Regions from separate parts of the Ochrobactrum quorumnocens genome, predicted to be linked through region 4. Evidence: predicted binding sites of a transcription regulator. Region 4 holds the regulator's gene; each other region holds the start of a gene.
The links. The regulator PhoB, encoded in region 4, activates phosphate uptake and scavenging genes when phosphate is short. The targets are predictions, from matches to a motif close to TGTCATNNANCTGTCAT.
Positions count from the first base shown of each region.

Region 1: the regulator PhoB is predicted to act here: its motif matches at 1,635-1,651, upstream of CES85_RS06520 (esterase-like activity of phytase family protein).
Region 2: the regulator PhoB is predicted to act here: its motif matches at 2,050-2,066, upstream of phnF (phosphonate metabolism transcriptional regulator PhnF).
Region 3: the regulator PhoB is predicted to act here: its motif matches at 1,750-1,766, upstream of CES85_RS16810 (BtaA family protein).

Region 1 covers NZ_CP022603.1:1,372,349-1,376,562, reverse strand. The annotation lists gene CES85_RS06525 (peptide deformylase) at 1-74, opposite strand, end outside; gene CES85_RS06520 (esterase-like activity of phytase family protein) at 206-1,561, opposite strand; gene CES85_RS06515 (esterase-like activity of phytase family protein) at 1,755-2,834, opposite strand; gene CES85_RS06510 (alkaline phosphatase) at 3,043-4,214, shown strand, end outside.
Region 2 covers NZ_CP022604.1:1,169,578-1,173,791, forward strand. The annotation lists gene CES85_RS15130 (carbon-phosphorus lyase complex subunit) at 1-822, opposite strand, end outside; gene phnH (phosphonate C-P lyase system protein PhnH) at 826-1,437, opposite strand; gene phnG (phosphonate C-P lyase system protein PhnG) at 1,437-1,952, opposite strand; gene phnF (phosphonate metabolism transcriptional regulator PhnF) at 2,071-2,820, shown strand; gene ssb (single-stranded DNA-binding protein) at 2,906-3,427, opposite strand.
Region 3 covers NZ_CP022604.1:1,510,947-1,515,160, reverse strand. The annotation lists gene CES85_RS16815 (class I SAM-dependent methyltransferase) at 1-398, opposite strand, end outside; gene CES85_RS16810 (BtaA family protein) at 400-1,635, opposite strand; gene CES85_RS16805 (hypothetical protein) at 2,031-2,249, shown strand; gene CES85_RS16800 (flagellar basal body-associated FliL family protein) at 2,399-2,839, shown strand; gene CES85_RS16795 (J domain-containing protein) at 2,940-3,650, shown strand; gene CES85_RS16790 (N-acetylmuramoyl-L-alanine amidase) at 3,647-4,214, shown strand, end outside.
Region 4 covers NZ_CP022604.1:2,539,227-2,543,440, reverse strand. The annotation lists partial or broken gene CES85_RS21880 (IS5 family transposase) at 286-971, shown strand; gene phoB (phosphate regulon transcriptional regulator PhoB) at 1,223-1,909, opposite strand; gene phoU (phosphate signaling complex protein PhoU) at 2,242-2,964, opposite strand; gene pstB (phosphate ABC transporter ATP-binding protein PstB) at 3,098-3,871, opposite strand; gene pstA (phosphate ABC transporter permease PstA) at 3,934-4,214, opposite strand, start outside.

The DNA.
Region 1 (4,214 bases), on a different replicon from region 4:
TCAAAAACCGTAACCGGTGCTGCAATCGCTTTCAAACCTGCAGCCGGATATTTGACGATCTCTCTAACGCTCATTCTGCTTCTCTGCTCATTGCTATCTGTCGGCTATGCTATTGAGCAATGTCTTGATTTCGCAGAATGCGCAAGCGGGCACTGCATCTTGCAGTGCCCGTCAGCGATTTCAAAGTTGGGTCAGTTAGACGCGACTACTTGGCATTCAAAAAGTCTGCGACTTCGAGCAGAATGAACTCGTTGTTCGCAGCTTCGCCGATCTGACGACCACCTGAAAATGGCAGGTTGTTATCGTTGGCGACCAGGATATGCGTGTCGTCAACGCGCATTACGTCTTCGATGGTGAAGAACGGGAAGGTGAACTTGCCCTTGAGATCGCGGGCTGCTGCGGTCTTCAGGATTGCCTTATTATCCGGGTCCTGAACGTCCATCAGATTGATATGGCCGATGCGGTGAATATAGCCGTCCGCATCGATCTTGGATGTATCGACGAGAACGATGTTCTTGACCTTGGCAGGCAACGGATAGCAGGCCGAAAGATCGTCGGTCTTGCAATCAAGGCTTGGATCGCCTTCACCATTGTCACGCTCGATGATCAGCGCACGGGTGTCGTCGATGAAGTTGAAGTCACCAATAGCGGTCGCGCCTTCAGCGAGGCGGAAACGGTAGCTGTTGCCGGTCCATTCACCCTTGTCGGTGTCGAAAGTAATCACACGCAGGAAATCGCCTTCCGGCTTGCCGCTTTCGTCAAAGAGTGGCTTTTCGAGCATGGCCCAGAGCTGGTTGGTCTTTGGCTGCAGTGCCATGCCTTCATAGCCGCCCGAACGCTGGACACGGAAATCCTTTCCGGCGACTGCAGGCACAACCACGCCCGGAGTATCCGGGCCCATCAGCTGCTTGCCGTCAAGCATGGTGGGATAGACGGCTTTCACACGGCCATCGAGAGCAGCGCGAATGATGTAAGGACCGAATTCGTCACCAATCCAGATCTCGTCATTGAGATACTGAATGCTTTCCGGGTCAAAATCAGCACCGGTCAGGTAGCGACCATCGGTGCCTTCATAGGCGATGCGGAATGGAACTTTCTTATCGGGGTCGTGCAGGAATACTGATTCTACGCGCTCAACCTTGCCGGTTTCGAAATCTGGCTTCATGCGGTGGAAGAACAAAAGCGCGTCGGGGCTGTTTGCCTTGGTGCCAAAACCATTGTCGGTGAGTGTGAAAATGCTGCCGTCGGCCGCGCGGTTCATTGCAAAGCCTGACATGCCCTGCACAGGCTGGCCGATGAAGGGGAGGGAGATACCGGTGGTGTGGCTGCCATAGGCTTTGCCAACATCACCCATGACACTCATTGGCTTGTCGTTGCGGGTCTTGCCGGTGAACTTGCCCGAAACCCACGCATCACGGGGGGCGTCGGCAGGCGGTGTGATCAGCGTCAGAGCTGGCAGATAAGCGTGCCCTGCCAATTTTGCGTTAAATGTTTCTTCAGCCATCACCGAAGACGTCATAGCGATCGTAGCAATGGAAGCGAGAAGATAACCAAGGCGCATAGGAACCCCCTAAATTGCGAAAACAAACGCAATGGTCCTTAAAGGCACCCTGTGACGTGTGGTTATCATCACGATAAAGGTTTGATGACAGAGCTTAAAATATATCCTGTTGAATTTTATCCTTAATTATCTAACTAAGTTTTTGTTTTAAAGCGCTTTATTGTGAATCCGTTTCGTGTCAGCGCGCCCGACCCTATGGCAGTCTGATTGCCACGAACTGCGTGAACTGGCCAGCATTGAAATTATTGTCGGAGGCAATGATCAATATTTTGGCTCCATCGATATCCGGCCCCCATGTGATGGATTCGATATTGTCGATGTCGAGGCCCAATGTTCCTTCATCCAGACGCAAAAGCAGTTCTTTCTTGAGCGGTGTCGCATTGAGACCTTGTAAGGATGCCTTACCGGCGACATCGCTCGCACCATCGAACGATGCGTGATAGATGCTGATGCGGTTGCCGACACCGTGGGCGTAAGATCTTTCAACCGTGAGAAGATCCGCACCGTCGGTTACAAATTCGCTCAATCCATTGTCGTTCCAAAAGGGTGGCAGTGGAGATTTTGCAAAGATGGGATCGGTTTCATAGACGTATTCCGCAGTCACATCCCCTGATGCTATGTCAAAGGCAATGATGCGCGGCTTGCTGCCACGTTCGAGTGTCGCAATGTCACCGTCCTGAACCAGCGCGTTTTCGGTGCCAGCCAGAAGCCTCTTGCCGTCCGCGGTGATGGTGAGACTTTCAAAAGCCAGATTGTTACGCGTGCCGCGTGTTTTATTGTCATCTGGCAGATAGACTTCCGGAAGTTTGAACTCGCGAACAAAAGTGCCATCGAGTTTCATTTCACGGACAGAAGGCTTACCTTTGCGGTCGCCTTCGCTGGACCAGTAGAGCGTTTGGCTCGCCGGATTAAAGCGGATGCTTTCCGCATCCACATCCTTGATGGTGAAAGGCTTATTCTCGGCATCAAGTAGCGTGGTCGATTCAAGAATATCCAATCCGTGAATGCCAGCTGCGTCGATATCGAGTTTGAGCTTATAGAACCGGGCAGGGGCCTTCTCCGACCGATCATCGGAAATCGCATAATAGACATTCTTTGCCGGATCGTAATCGAGGCCGGAAATGCCGCCAAATTCCACGCCATTGAGTTTCAGACCGGTCGGCAGAACAAACTCCCCAATCAGAGCTGGGGCCTTATCTTGTGCAAAGCCTGGCATAGCTGTGCAGAGCAGAAATGCAGCCAAAGGAATGATCGAGAGTGTAATGCGCATCATGTGTCACCTGTCTGATTGATCCGCAGACAATTAGTCCATGTTTTTTACAAACGGATGAAGCAGGGGCATAAACGCCCATACAAAACAGTCTGCCATTGATAGTAGCCGGCAAACTAAGTTTTATTAATAAATAGGCTGACTGTTATACCAGTGTCATCTAGCTTTCTTATTTGAGCCCCACACGCAATACACAGTGGGGATTTCTGATATGCGCAAACTGCTTCTTGCACTCGCCTCAGCAACCATGCTGACGACTGCGGCTGATGCTGCAACCGTCTATCCGATTGACCGGGCGACAATCCTTGTCAACTCGCCATTCGATTTCAAGGTTGAGTTTGATAAGGTCATCAAGCCGGAAGACGTGAAGGTCACAGTCAATGGTCAGGACTACGAAGCCGTATTTGGCAGCAAGGCCGAGTTTACCGCCGAAGAAAAAGGCGCTGAAGACAAGGTTCTGGGCTCCGCCCTCGTTTTGCGCGGTTTGAAAATCGGCAAGGCTGGCGATTATAAGATTGAAGTCTCTGCAGGCGATGAAACCAAGTCGGTCAACTGGGATGTTTATTCGACCGGCAATGAAGCCAAGGCCAAGAATATCATCTTCCTGATTGCCGATGGTCTTTCGGTCGCTCACCGCACGGGTGCACGCATCATGTCGAAGGGCATGACGGAGGGTAAGGCCAATGGCCGTCTGAACATGGACGATATTCCGCCGGTCGCTTTCATCGGTACTTCGTCGACCCATTCGATAGCAACCGACAGTGCCAACACCATGTCGGCTTACATGACGGGGCATAAGTCGCGTGTGAATGCACTCGGTGTCTATGCCGACCGCACGCCGGATAGCCAGGATGATCCGAAGGTCGAAACCATTGCAGAAGCAATGCGTCGCGAAACAGGCAAATCGATCGGTATCGTTTCGACCTCGGAGCTTCAGGACGCAACTCCTGCAGCGCTAGTCGCACACACGCGCAAGCGCTCCGACAAGGCTGATATCGTAAGCATGATGTATGACGTGAAACCGGACGTGCTTTTGGGTGGTGGTTCGGCTTATTTCCTTGCCAAGGATATTCCGGGTTCCAAGCGCAAGGATGACAAGGATTATATTCAGCTGTTCAAGGATGCAGATTACGCGCTGGTCACAAGCAAGGACGAACTTGCTTCATCAGGTACGTCCAATCAGGACAAGCTGCTTGGTCTTTTCCACACCGGCAATATGGACGTAACGCTTGATCGCGAGTTCCTCAAAAAAGGCACTGTTGACAAGTTCCCGAACCAGCCGGGTCTGGTTGAAATGACCAAGGCGGCACTCGAAAAGCTCTCCAAGAACCCGGAAGGTTTCTTCCTGATGGTTGAAGGTGCATCGGTCGACAAGATGAGCCA
Region 2 (4,214 bases), 1.2 Mb from region 4:
GCCGCGCGTGAACTGTGGTGCCTGCTTGGACGAGCCTTTGAACTGGCTCACCATCTGGCATTCGGTCAGCTGAACACGGCCAAGCGAAACGGAAAAGCCGAGCTCGGGCACATCGAACTCAACCTCCACCTCACCAATGCGGATCTCACCGACAAATGGATGCGTGTTGCCATAACCGCGTTGCGTGGAATACCCCAGCGCCAGCAGGAAGCCTTCATCACCACGCGCCAAAGCCTGCAAGCGCAGATCGCGCGGCATCGGAAACGTCCACGGTTCGCGGGTAAGATCGCCCGGCTCATGCCCATCCGGCATTGCACCATCTTCTTCGATCATCCCGTTGACACCGAGAATATCGGTCACGCGTGGCGTTTCTTCAGGCTCAGTCGCACGCACTTCCGGCTCAGGAACGCTGACATCACCCGCCAGTTCCGGATCAAGCAGACGATGCGTATAATCGAATGTCGGTCCCAATAGCTGGCCGCCGGGCAGATCCTTATAGGTGGCCGAAATTCGGCGTTCGATCAACATATTCGCCGTTTCCAGCGGAAGCGAATAACCAAAACGCGGCAATGTCGTGCGGTAGGCACGCACCAGAAAGATCGCTTCAATCAGGTCGCCACGCGACTGGCGCACGGCAAGTGCCGCAAGTTCGCGATCATAAAGCGAGCCTTCGGCCATCACACGATCAACGGCGAGGCCAAGCTGTTCGACAATCTGATCAAGACGCAATGCTGGAACCGAGCGGTCACCACGACGACGATCATCAAGCAGACGGTGGGCATTGCGAATAGCGGTTTCACCGCCCTTTACAGCAACATACATGAGTTAACCCTCCAGAGACTCGACACGGGTTGTACGGGGAAGCGCTGCGGCTTTACCGTCAGCGACGAGCACCAGATCGATACCCAGCGGGAACAACGCGCCATTTTCACGCCATTGCGCAGTAAAATCCTGCGGCAGTCCATCAACGGTCAGCACAGTTTCATCCTTGATGCCCGGGCCTTTGAGGCAGAAACCCTGCCCGCTCGTCAGAGACGAAACTGCTAGAACAACAGTCGTCGAACGATCCGGAAATTCAGGGTCTCCCTGCGCGAAGGAAGAAAGTACCGGTAGCGATTGCGCATCCGTTACAAGTGCGAACTGCGCTTTCGATTGATCCCCAACGATTGGCGCACCAGTATGGAATGTCAGCCATGCCGTTGCGTCCTTGTTGGCTGCAATTTTAGCATCGACCCAGACGCTTGCGTCGTGATCAAGCAATGTTGCAGCAATCACGCCAAGCTCAGGCGTAAGCGGCTGTGGTGGCGTCGCAGCTTGAACCAACGAATAAATGCGGCCGGGATTTGCAATAGCGTGCATCACAGCATGAAACGCCGATTGCGCCTCATTAACCGGATCAGCCAGACCGCCTTCGAAAGCAGAAGAAGAATGGAGCATCAGTTGTCTCCCCGAACCATAGTGAAGAAGTCGACCTTGGTGGCAGCGGCCTCGGCGCGCAGCTTGGTATCCGCCTCATCAATGCGGCTGCGCAACACGCTCAGCACCTTGGCCTCAACAGTGTCGCGCTGGTCTTCATCGAGCCAAAGCGCATCGAACAGAGCGGCGAGTTTCGCCTTTTCCTGATCGCGTCCGAGTGCATAAGAATGCCCGACTAAGCCATCGGACAGACGAACGGTCGCTCTGGTGACGGTCGCTTCACCGACATTAAAAGGCGCACCGCCGCCGCCGATGCGACCGCGCAGCATAACAAGTCCAGTTTCAGGACCACGCAGAACCTCGAATTCTGGCTTACTCGGCCAATTCTGCCAAAATGATTTCAGTTCTTCACCGCTGGCGCGTGCAAGAATTGCCAAGCTGGCCTGACGTGCAATCTGCGTCGCATCCGGCGCCGTTCTGTTTCCAGTCGTGGAGCCCGCTCCACTTTCACCCGTGCTATGCTGCGTCGTCTGCATGAGCTTATCCGCCCTACCCTAATCTCGTTGACTTTATCGCTCTAATTGTCTATTTATCTAGACAACTATACAATAACACCATTCATATACCCTGCCAATGACAGGACGATGACAAAGCATGGCAAAGACGAAACGAATTGAACGAAACAGCGGCGTGGCCATCTGGCGCCAGATCGCGGACGAGATACGCGGCGACATCATGGCCGGGAAACTTGCAACAGGTGCACGGATGCCCGCCGAGATGGAGTTGGCAGATCGATTTGGTGTCAATCGCCATACAGTGCGCAGCGCAATTGCGGCACTGACGCAGGAAGGTGTGCTACGCGCTGAACAAGGCCGCGGTACTTTTGTGGCCAATGCGAAACGGCTTACCTATCAGATTGGCCGCCGCACCCGCATTTCACAAGCGCTGGCACCACAAGTCAGCGAGACCAAAGGCATCCTGCTGAGTTCCCATGTAGAAACAGCGGCTGCCGACATCATTCAAGCGCTTGAAATAGAAACTGGTTCCGAAACACTGAAGCTTGAAACCATGCACAGTGCGGATGGCCATCCGATTTCCATAGCAACCCATTGGGTGGATGCAAATGCCTTTCCGACTTTCACTGAAGATTATACGGCCAGCGGCTCAATCACGTCCGCATTCAAAGCGGCAGGCGTCAGCGATTATTTCAGAAAATCCACCGTGGTATCGGCACGCCATGCCGATCCAGACGACCTCAAACATCTTAAACTATCCCCGGGCGCTATCGTTCTGACGGCACGCGCAATCAATATAGATACTGCGGGAAAGCCAATTCAATATTCACTAACGCGCTTTTCAGCAGATCGGATGGAGTTCGTTATCGAAAGCGATCCGCTGGATTAATAATTTAAAACAAGGGCTTATAAAGATATTGTAATAACTCAATATAACTAAAAAAGCGGGCGCTCATAGCGCCCGCTTTTTTACATCAAAATGGAATTTCGTCGTCCAGATCGCGGGAGAAACCACCGCCACCGCCGCCACCCTGATTGGATGGGCCGGACGAACCGAAGTCACCACCACCGGAATAATCCGACACCTGGTTGCGATTGCCACCGCCGCCGCCACCAAACGAGCGGCCCTGATCGCCACCTTCGCCACGGCTATCGAGCATCTGAAGTTCACCACGGAACTTCTGCAGCACGATTTCGGTGCTGTAACGGTCATTGCCATTCTGATCCTGCCACTTACGTGTCTGGAGCGCACCTTCGATGTAAACCTTGGAACCCTTCTTCAGATACTGTTCAGCAACTTTGGCAAGGTTCTCATTGAAGATGACAACACTGTGCCACTCGGTGCGATCCTTGCGCTCGCCGCTCTGACGGTCGCGCCAGCTTTCCGAGGTTGCGATGCGCAGATTAGCAATCTGATCACCAGAATTGAGGCGACGGATTTCTGGATCAGCACCAAGGTTGCCGACCAGAATGACTTTGTTGACGCTACCAGCCATCGAAAACTTACTCCGGATCTCTCGCATACACACGTTGAGCGGACTTTTGCCCTGCAAAACGGTGCCTGCTACTAAAGAATGGCCAACCACCTGAATGTATTGACCTGAAATTCAGCTACCACCTTACAGCAGCAGCCACTGCTGCGCTCATCTCTGCGCTGCGAATTCAACCAATGTCCACAGAAGTTATGTTCCTGTTTTGTTCAAATTACAAGTACGCAGATAGATTTCCATGCATTTTTCACATGCTTGAGGTCCAAATGGTAAACTCTCAAATGATCTTACAAGGAAAAGCCCTGCCGCTCACTGTTTCTTTGGCGCGCAGGGCTTGGGGTCGAGCAAAGCTCTTATATCGACAGTACTTCGCCGATAAATCTAATCGGAAATCTGAAATATGAGACCAGATCGCCGCGCATTTTTCAAAATTTCTGCAATCACTCACTTCAATCAAAAAAGCGTCATTCCTTGCAAATGAAGCAATTATGACCGCAAGCGATTGTGCTTTCATCGATGTGAAAGCTATGCAACGTAGTCAGGTGGACTCATGCTCCTTTACCTCCCGGTTCGCTTACTCAACTGGCGGGACCTCTTGCCGATATCGTTTCATCCCTTTCCGATATCTCTCCGCAACCAGTGAGCACAGGTAGTCTGCTCCTGTCAGGAGTGACAGTCAACGCTCTTGCGTTCACATTTCGTATCGCCTATCAGAAGGCTGGTTGTTCGATCTTTGTTCTGGTGCTAAATGTGCGAAGAACGATTGAACAGCCCCCCTTCCCTGGAAGGGGTT
Region 3 (4,214 bases), 1.0 Mb from region 4:
ATGAAGATACGATCAAAGCTATCCTGGCCGAAAAGGGCAGCAGGATCGAAATGCGTGGCGTCGGCACGTTCAAGTCTGGTGCGATCTGCAATTCCTGAACGCTGTGCTGCCTGAAGTGCGGTGTCGAGCATTTCAGCCGAAATATCGATGCCGAAGAGCGTAGCACCGGGATAGCTCTGTGCTGCTTTGACAAGATTGCGTCCCGTGCCGCAGCCGATTTCGAGCACGCTGCCACCTTCCGGCACGTTTAGTCCGGCAATCATAGGATCGCGGCCCAAAAGGTAATATTTGCGCGTGGCATCATAGAAATGCCGCTGCCGCCGATAGACCCTATCCATCAGGCTGGCATGATCAATGCCCTTGATCTGCCTCTGTGCTCGTTGCGGATTTGTGCCCATGTCACGCATCCCTCAGTATATAGAGGTGGAAGCCGCCATAGATTGAAGAGCGGTCGCGATCATGCAACTGGCGAGATTCTTCTTCGTGATAGTGCCAGTGTTCAAGGATTGATGGATCAACCCGACCCGGCAAGAGGCTTGGCTCTGCCGCAGTGCGAAAGATAACGCGTGCGCCCATAGCTGCTGTGCGGGTAATTTCGCTCCAAAGTGCATTGAGCTGCGCGTCGTTCATCCAGTCCTGTGCGTCGAGCAAGATGTAGCGATCCACCGATCCGGCGGACTTGTGGCTGAGAAACTCTGTGTAATTGGCATTGCGTACGGTCATACGATCAACGCGGGCGCGAACCGTGTCGAAATTTGCCCTTGAAAGGTAAGGCGGCAAAGGGCCGGTTTCTTCGTCGCCGCTATAACCGCGTCCAAAAGCCTGCCAGGCGAAATAGTTCTCGGTCAGCGGGAAAGCGCAAGCGAGTTTCTCAAGCCGGGCACGCAGGACGAATGCCATGTCGCCATTTCCGGCTGTTGCCAGTGCATCATATTGCTGAGGCGGAATACCCAGACCAAACAGTGAGGATTTGCGAGCGGTCGCCCAGCGTACCATGCGTTTTTCAAATAAGGGGGCGAGGGCAGTGTCGAAGAAAGTGCGCTGTTCTTCCATCGTGCGGGCTTTAAGGATGTCGCGCGGGTCAATGCCATAGAGACGGGCCACGCGATGGCCCATACCGATAAAGACGCCCAGAAGACCGTGGCGATAGAGATCGCGCGAGAATATAGAAATGCGCTGGCGACCACTCCATTTGCGCTTTTCCCAATATGCGCGACTTTCCCCGTCGAGATGCGGACGGATGAAACGCTGATAAGCGGCGAGATTGGCCTTGTCATCCGCTTTGCCATAGAAGCGATAGAAGCTGGCATAATCTGGCAGATGCTTCAGAGCGCCCAGTTTCAGACGGTTGAAGGCAACATGGGCGCTGTTGAGGTCTACAGCCTCTACCGATGCCGGATCAGCCGTTAGATAAGAAAGAGCGTTGCAGCCGCCTGACGCGATGGTAACGATACGATGGCCCGGTTGAATGGAAAGTGCCGCCATATCTACTTCAGGATCTTCCCATATTTGCGGATAGACCAGTCCTTTGAAAAGCCAGGCGAACAATCTTTCGGAGACGCCATCGCGTGAAAGCGCATGGTTTTGTGTGACTGCGCGCTTGAGGATTGTGCCGTTGGCATCTTGGCCGGTCATTCCATGCTCCCCGTATTTTAAGAGCGCATTCCGAAATTCTGAATCGTTTCGGGCAAGATGCGCGAAGGTTCCAAGGCGAATCCAACCTTGTTTGCCAGAGTTAAGCATCTGCCGGTAACAGGGGCGTGACGGCTGTTTCGGGGGGAAACTAAGGTTAAAACTTTGTTATTATGGCGGTTTGTTACCAGCCGTAAGACAATTTGAGAGAACCTTTCCCCATCCTCGCCGTTTTCTGGTGTGACGTTGGCGTCGTCGAAAAGCATCACCGGGGACTAAGAGTGGTGTGACGACCGTCTTCGTAAGGTGATTGATCGGACTGATCGGTCAGACACGGAAAACCAAAACGGCGTTGGCTATATCCCCGCAACGCTGAATTTTAGGGAAGGAGAGCCATCATGAAGAAGTTTTTGATTGCTTCGGTTGCTGCCGTATCGTTTTTGGGGCTTGCAGCTTGCAGCGACAATTCAAACGACGCCAGCAAGGCACCGGCATCGCCCTCGCCTGAAGCGCCGGCTGCACCAGCAGCGCCTTCAAATAACGATACAACCACGCCGACGACACCAGCACCTGCGCCATCGACTCCAGGAACGACTGGTTCGCCTCCTGCAAACTAAAGCATGTCTCCCAAAAGTGGGAACCCGTTTTCGGATAAAGACATGCTTAAAATTGCAGTTTGCGTGATTTTAATGCCAGTTGTATTTGCTGGCAAACGAATGGCGGTCCAATCAATGGGCCGCCATTTGCCCCGAAAGGAGCAAAGCTGATGGATAATTTTGCAGTGGTCGTCAACAAAGACAATATAACTGCGTTTTCCATGTTCAAACGCAGGCTTTCTTCGGTTATGGCTTTTGTTATGAGCCGTCATTTTCTGTTTCTGATTTCCGCTATTGTTCTTGTTGCTCTTGCCGCTTGCGGCAGAGGAGAGGACGAGCAGGCTGCTGTTCCAACTCAGCCGGAACAAACTACAGCTACTCCAGCGCCTGACGCTGATAAGCAGGCTGGCCCTGATCTGATGAAGGCTTTGCAGGACAATTCAGGTGTCATGACACCTGAAGAGCAGAATGCAGCCATTGAACGTGCACGCAGCAATGCAGAAGCCGCAGCCAAGTCTGTGGGCCAAAGCGCTGACCAGATTCAGGCCGCTGGTGAAGCGGCAGTCGCTGCCGCGCAGCGTTCGTTCGAGGCTCGTCAGGCTGCGCAATAATTGTCTCTGCACAGCGCAATATTCTTCTAAATTATTGTTTTTTCGTCGATTGCAACGGGTTGCTGTTTCCAGCCTTTACGGAATTATATAGAAACGATTCATGTCTATCTGGGTTCGCATTGGTGAATTTGTCACCTCCGTCACGCTGAACGCTATTTCAAGCGTTATCGAGGCTGTGCGAACGGTTTTCGAAGGCGATGCGGATACGCGCAGGCGCGTTGCATTCTCCATTGCGATGATTGCGCTTTCTGCCAAAATGGCCAAAGCCGATGGCGTGGTGACGCAGGACGAGTTTCGCGCGTTCCAGAGCATTTTCTCCGTGCCGCCAGAAGAACATGCCCATGTCGTTCGCTTGTATAATCTCGCGCAGCAGGATGTTGCAGGTTATGAGAGCTATGCGCGTCAGCTCGCTGGCCTTTGCCGTGAAGGTGATGAGAACTGTCATCTCCTTGAAGATATTCTCGACGGACTTTTTCACATTGCAACCGCTGACGGCTATGTGCACGATAAGGAAATGGCTTTCCTGTCCAGCGTTGCCGAGATTTTCGGCTTCGATGAGGAAAGTTTCGAGCGTATCGCATTGAGGCATGTCAATCGAGGCGAGGGCGATCCTTATGCCATTCTCGGGCTGGTGCGCGGCGTTTCTTTTGAGGACGCGCGCAAGCGCTACCGTTCATTGGTGAAAGAACACCATCCGGATCGGCTTTATGCGGAAGGTCTTCCGCTGGAATTCATAAATATCGCGAATGCACGTCTTGCAGCCATCAATGCGGCTTGGGCAAGTGTCGAAAAACAATTGGAGCCCGCATGAGCAGCGCAGACGCTTCGCAGGAAGAACTTGTAGCGGAACTGTCTTTGGAAAAGCCCGACTATCCGGCCGCTTCTCTGGATGCGTCACCCAATTTTGGTCCCCGCCGCGATGGCAAGACGCCGACCTTCCTCATCCTGCATTATACAGGGCTGGCAACAGCTGAAGAAGCTTTGGATGTACTCAAGTCACCCGAGCGGGAAGTTTCTGCTCATTATCTCGTTCACGAAGATGGCCGTGTGGTGCAGATGGTATCTGAAAAGGCACGAGCATGGCATGCAGGTCAAAGCTTCTGGAAGGGTGAAACCGATATCAACTCGGCGTCCATTGGCATCGAGATTGTCAATCCGGGTGACTTGGAAAACTATCCACCTTTCGCAGATAGACAGATTGAAACCGTCATCGATCTTTGTCGCAGCATATGCGGACGCTATGAGATCCGCCCGGAAAATGTTCTTGCGCATTCCGACATTGCGCCTGAACGCAAGACGGACCCGGGGCATAACTTCCCATGGAAGAAACTGTATGAAGCAGGCATTGGCCACTACATTGAACCAACGCCGATCC
Region 4 (4,214 bases):
CTTTGTCACGATCGATGTAACATCGCGTGATACTGGTCATTTTGGCACGTTATGGATGTCCATTTCCGAATCGGAAGGGCTTTGACTGAGTCGCGCCGCTCGCTCCCTTAGAGCCGTTTCGATCTGATTTATCAGACCGCCGCCCTCCCCCTTTTATTTGAAGCATAATCTTATCGATCCCCGGTTCACGCTGGTTGGATTATGCTCTAGGCTCCAAACCCAATTAAACATTTGATCAAATTACTTCTTCATGATTCACTCTCCTGATAACGGGAGTTTTGGAGCATGGCAGGAGAATTCTGGCTTGATGATCGGCAATGGGCAGTGATCGCTCCTTTGCTTCCAACGAACCAACCCGGCGCGCATCGAACTGACGACCGCCGGGTGATTAGCGGCATCATCCATGTGCTGCGCACTGGCTGTCGGTGGCAGGATTGCCCCGCTGTCTACGGTCCCTCGACAACCATCTACAATCGTTTCCATCGTTGGTCTGCCAAAGGCATATGGCGGCAACTATTCGAAGCACTGGTGCAGACGACCAATCGCGACATTCACATGATCGACAGCACCACCGCAAAGGCGCACCGATCTGCTGCTGGCGGAAAAGGGGGGCGGAAGCTCAAGCCATCGGTCGATCGCGAGGCGGCAGATCGACAAAAATACATGCTGTTGTCGATGGTTGTGGCCGCCCAGTCGCACTGAGAATAACCCCTGGGCAGCGCGGTGACGCTCCCATTGCCATCCCACTGCTTGAGCCACTGCCGCCAAGCAACCTGTGCGCTGCCGATACGGCTTACGATAGCAACGCGTTACGCGATTTTCTCAAAGCTCGCGGCACTGAACCGGTCATTCCAAATAATCCGACCCGTAAGCGGATCAAACCTTTCAACCCAATTGCCTACCGCCGCCGAAACATCATCGAACGCACCTTTTGCCGCCTCAAGGACTGGAGGAGGGTCGCGACACGATATGACAAGCTCATGCTGAACTTTACAGCCACATGCTATATCGCTGCCATCGTCACATGGTGGCTCAATTGAGTCTGGACCCTAGAGCGCATCCCGAAAAGTGTGAAACGTTTTTCGGACAAAGATGCGCGTTAAAACAGATAATTAGAGCGCCGATCTGATCCAATCAGATCGAAACGCGCTCTAATGCAAAACGGCCCGTCACATTTTCAGTAACGGGCCGCTTCTTTGACGTTCTACATGTCGGGACTTTATTACCCGAAGGAATAGCCTGCGCCCCGCACCGTGCGGATTGGATCGAGGGCACGACCGACATTGATCGCCTTGCGTAATCGACCAACATGCACATCAACCGTGCGGTCATCGACATAGATATCTGGACCCCAGACACCATCCAGCAACTGGCTGCGAGAGAACACGCGGCCCGGTGACATCATGAAATATTCGAGCAAGCGAAACTCTGTCGGTCCGAGACGGACTTCCTTTTCCTTGCGGTAGACGCGGTGCTGCTGACGGTCGAGAACCAGGTCCCCAACCTTGAGCACGTGCGAGAGAACGCTCGGATTGGCACGGCGCAGCATGGCTTTAACCCGCGCAAGCAGTTCCGGCGTCGAGAAGGGCTTTACGACATAATCGTCAGCACCGACACTCAAACCCCGGACACGTTCGCTTTCTTCGCCACGCGCGGTCAGCATGATGATCGGCAGGCGCTCGGTTTCCGGCCATTGGCGCAGACGACGGCAAAGCTCGATCCCCGATACACCGGGAAGCATCCAGTCCAGAATAAGAAGGTCCGGTACGTTTTCGCGCAGCGTGATTTCGGCTTCATCGCCGCGCAACATCGCATCAACCTGATAGCCTTCGGCTTCGAGATTGTAGCGCAAGAGCACACTCAGGGCTTCTTCGTCTTCAACCACAGCAATCTTGGGTGCCTGTGACATCCAGTATTTCCTATCCAAAATTTAGAGCGCGTTTCGATCTGATAGAAACAGATTTCGCTCTAACTCATTGTTTAACGCGGATCCTGGCCGAAACCGCTCGGCACTTTTCGGGATGCGCTTTTTTCTTCACCGCGCAACTTGTCCAAAAACCGCTTCGCACTTTTTGGGATGCGCTTTTTTCTTCACCGCGCATCTTATCCAAAAAACCGCTTCACACTTTTTGGGATGCGCTTAGGCTCCGCGGAAGATACAAGCCCCCGATCGACCGCGTGCCGTCGCGTTATTCTTACTCATGCATACATTCTGGGCCGTAAATAGCGGCACCAGTGTTCTTAGGATTTACGCGCCTCATCCACGACAATGCCGTGGCTCAGGTCTTCTTTCGGGCGTTCCGCAGGCATTTGCAGGCCGGTCACAATATAATAGACCGTCTCCGCAATGTTGGTTGCGTGATCGCCGATGCGCTCAATGTTCTTTGCGCAGAACAGAAGATGCGTGCAGGCTGAAATGTTGCGCGGATCTTCCATCATATAGGTGAGCAGCTCGCGGAACAGCGAGGTGTACATCGAGTCAATTTCGTCATCGCGGTCGCGAACGACATTGATCTGCTGCACCGAGCGCGTTGCATAAGCGTCGAGCACATCTTTGAGCTGGGTCAAAGCGAGTTCGGCCAAAGTTTCAAGCCCGCGATAGAGCTTGACCGGCTGGCGTGATTCCGAAACGGCGGCAACACGCTTTGCGATGTTTTTACCAAGATCGCCAACGCGTTCCAGATCGGCGGAGATGCGGATCGAGCCGATAATCTCGCGCAGATCGACAGCCATTGGCTGGCGCTTTGCAATGATCATGACTGCCTTGTCGTCAATCTCACGCTCGCTTGCATCAAGGATGAGATCATCGGAGATAACGCGCTGAGCAAGCGCATTGTCCGCGTTGACAATCGCTGCAACGGACTGCTCGACCATACGTTCCGCATGACCACCCATTTCGGCGATCTTATGGGTCAGGAACTGCAGTTCTTCGTCGTAAGCGGTGACGGTATGCTGAGACGCCATAATAGACCTCAATTAAATTGCGGGGAAGCCGAACAGCTGTCTTCTCAAATCAGCCGTCGCTCCTGCTCATCTTTACCACGCATTATCCTACGCAAAACCGCTTCACACTTTTGCTGGAAATGCTCCAATTATTTTAGCCAAAACGACCCGTGATATAGTCCTGCGTACGCTTCTCGGTCGGTGCAGTGAACATCACATCCGTGTCGCCCACTTCCACCAGATTGCCCAAGTGGAACATTGCGGTGCGCTGCGAAACACGAGCTGCCTGCTGCATGGAGTGTGTGACGATTACGATCGTGTAGTTCTGACGCAGCTCGTCGATAAGCTCTTCGACCTTGGCAGTCGCAATCGGATCAAGGGCTGAGCACGGCTCATCCATCAGGATGACTTCCGGGCTGACCGCAATCGCACGTGCAATGCACAGACGCTGCTGCTGACCACCTGAAAGACCGGTTCCGGCATCGTGCAGGCGATCCTTCACTTCTTCAAAAAGGCTGGCCTTCTTGAGGCTGGTGACCACGATTTCTTCGAGATCGGTCTTGTTGCGTGCCAGACCGTGAATGCGTGGACCATAGGCCACGTTCTCAAAAATAGTCTTTGGGAACGGATTGGGTTTCTGGAACACCATGCCAACGCGAGCACGCAATTCAACAACGTCGATCTTCGGATCGTAGATATCTTCGTTGTCGAGCGTGATCTTGCCAGCGATACGGCAGCCTTCGATCGTATCGTTCATACGATTGAGCGAACGCAGGAATGTAGACTTGCCGCAGCCCGAAGGACCGATCAGCGCCGTCACCATCTTCTCCGGAACGTCCAGATCAACTTCGAACAGAGCCTGTTTCTCGCCATAAAACACGCAGACTTTGTCGCCGCGCATCTTTATGGAGGGGGCGTTGGCGTTCATCTTTTCTCCTACGGCTTTTTCGAGAGATCGTTCGGTCATGAGATTCATCATTTCTCTCCCGTTTACCAGCGGCGCTCAAAGCGGCGGCGCAGAATAATTGCTGCAATATTCATGACTGCCAGGAACAGGAGCAGGACGATAATAGCGCCTGATGTCCGTTCTACAAAGGCACGCTCAGCTTCATTCGCCCACATAAAGATCTGCACAGGCAGAGCCGTTGCAGGGTCCATCGGCGTTGCAGGCATATTGGCAACGAAAGCCACCATGCCGATCAGAAGCAATGGTGCTGTTTCACCAAGCGCCTGAGCAAGACCGATAATCGTTCCGGTCAGAATGCCGGGCG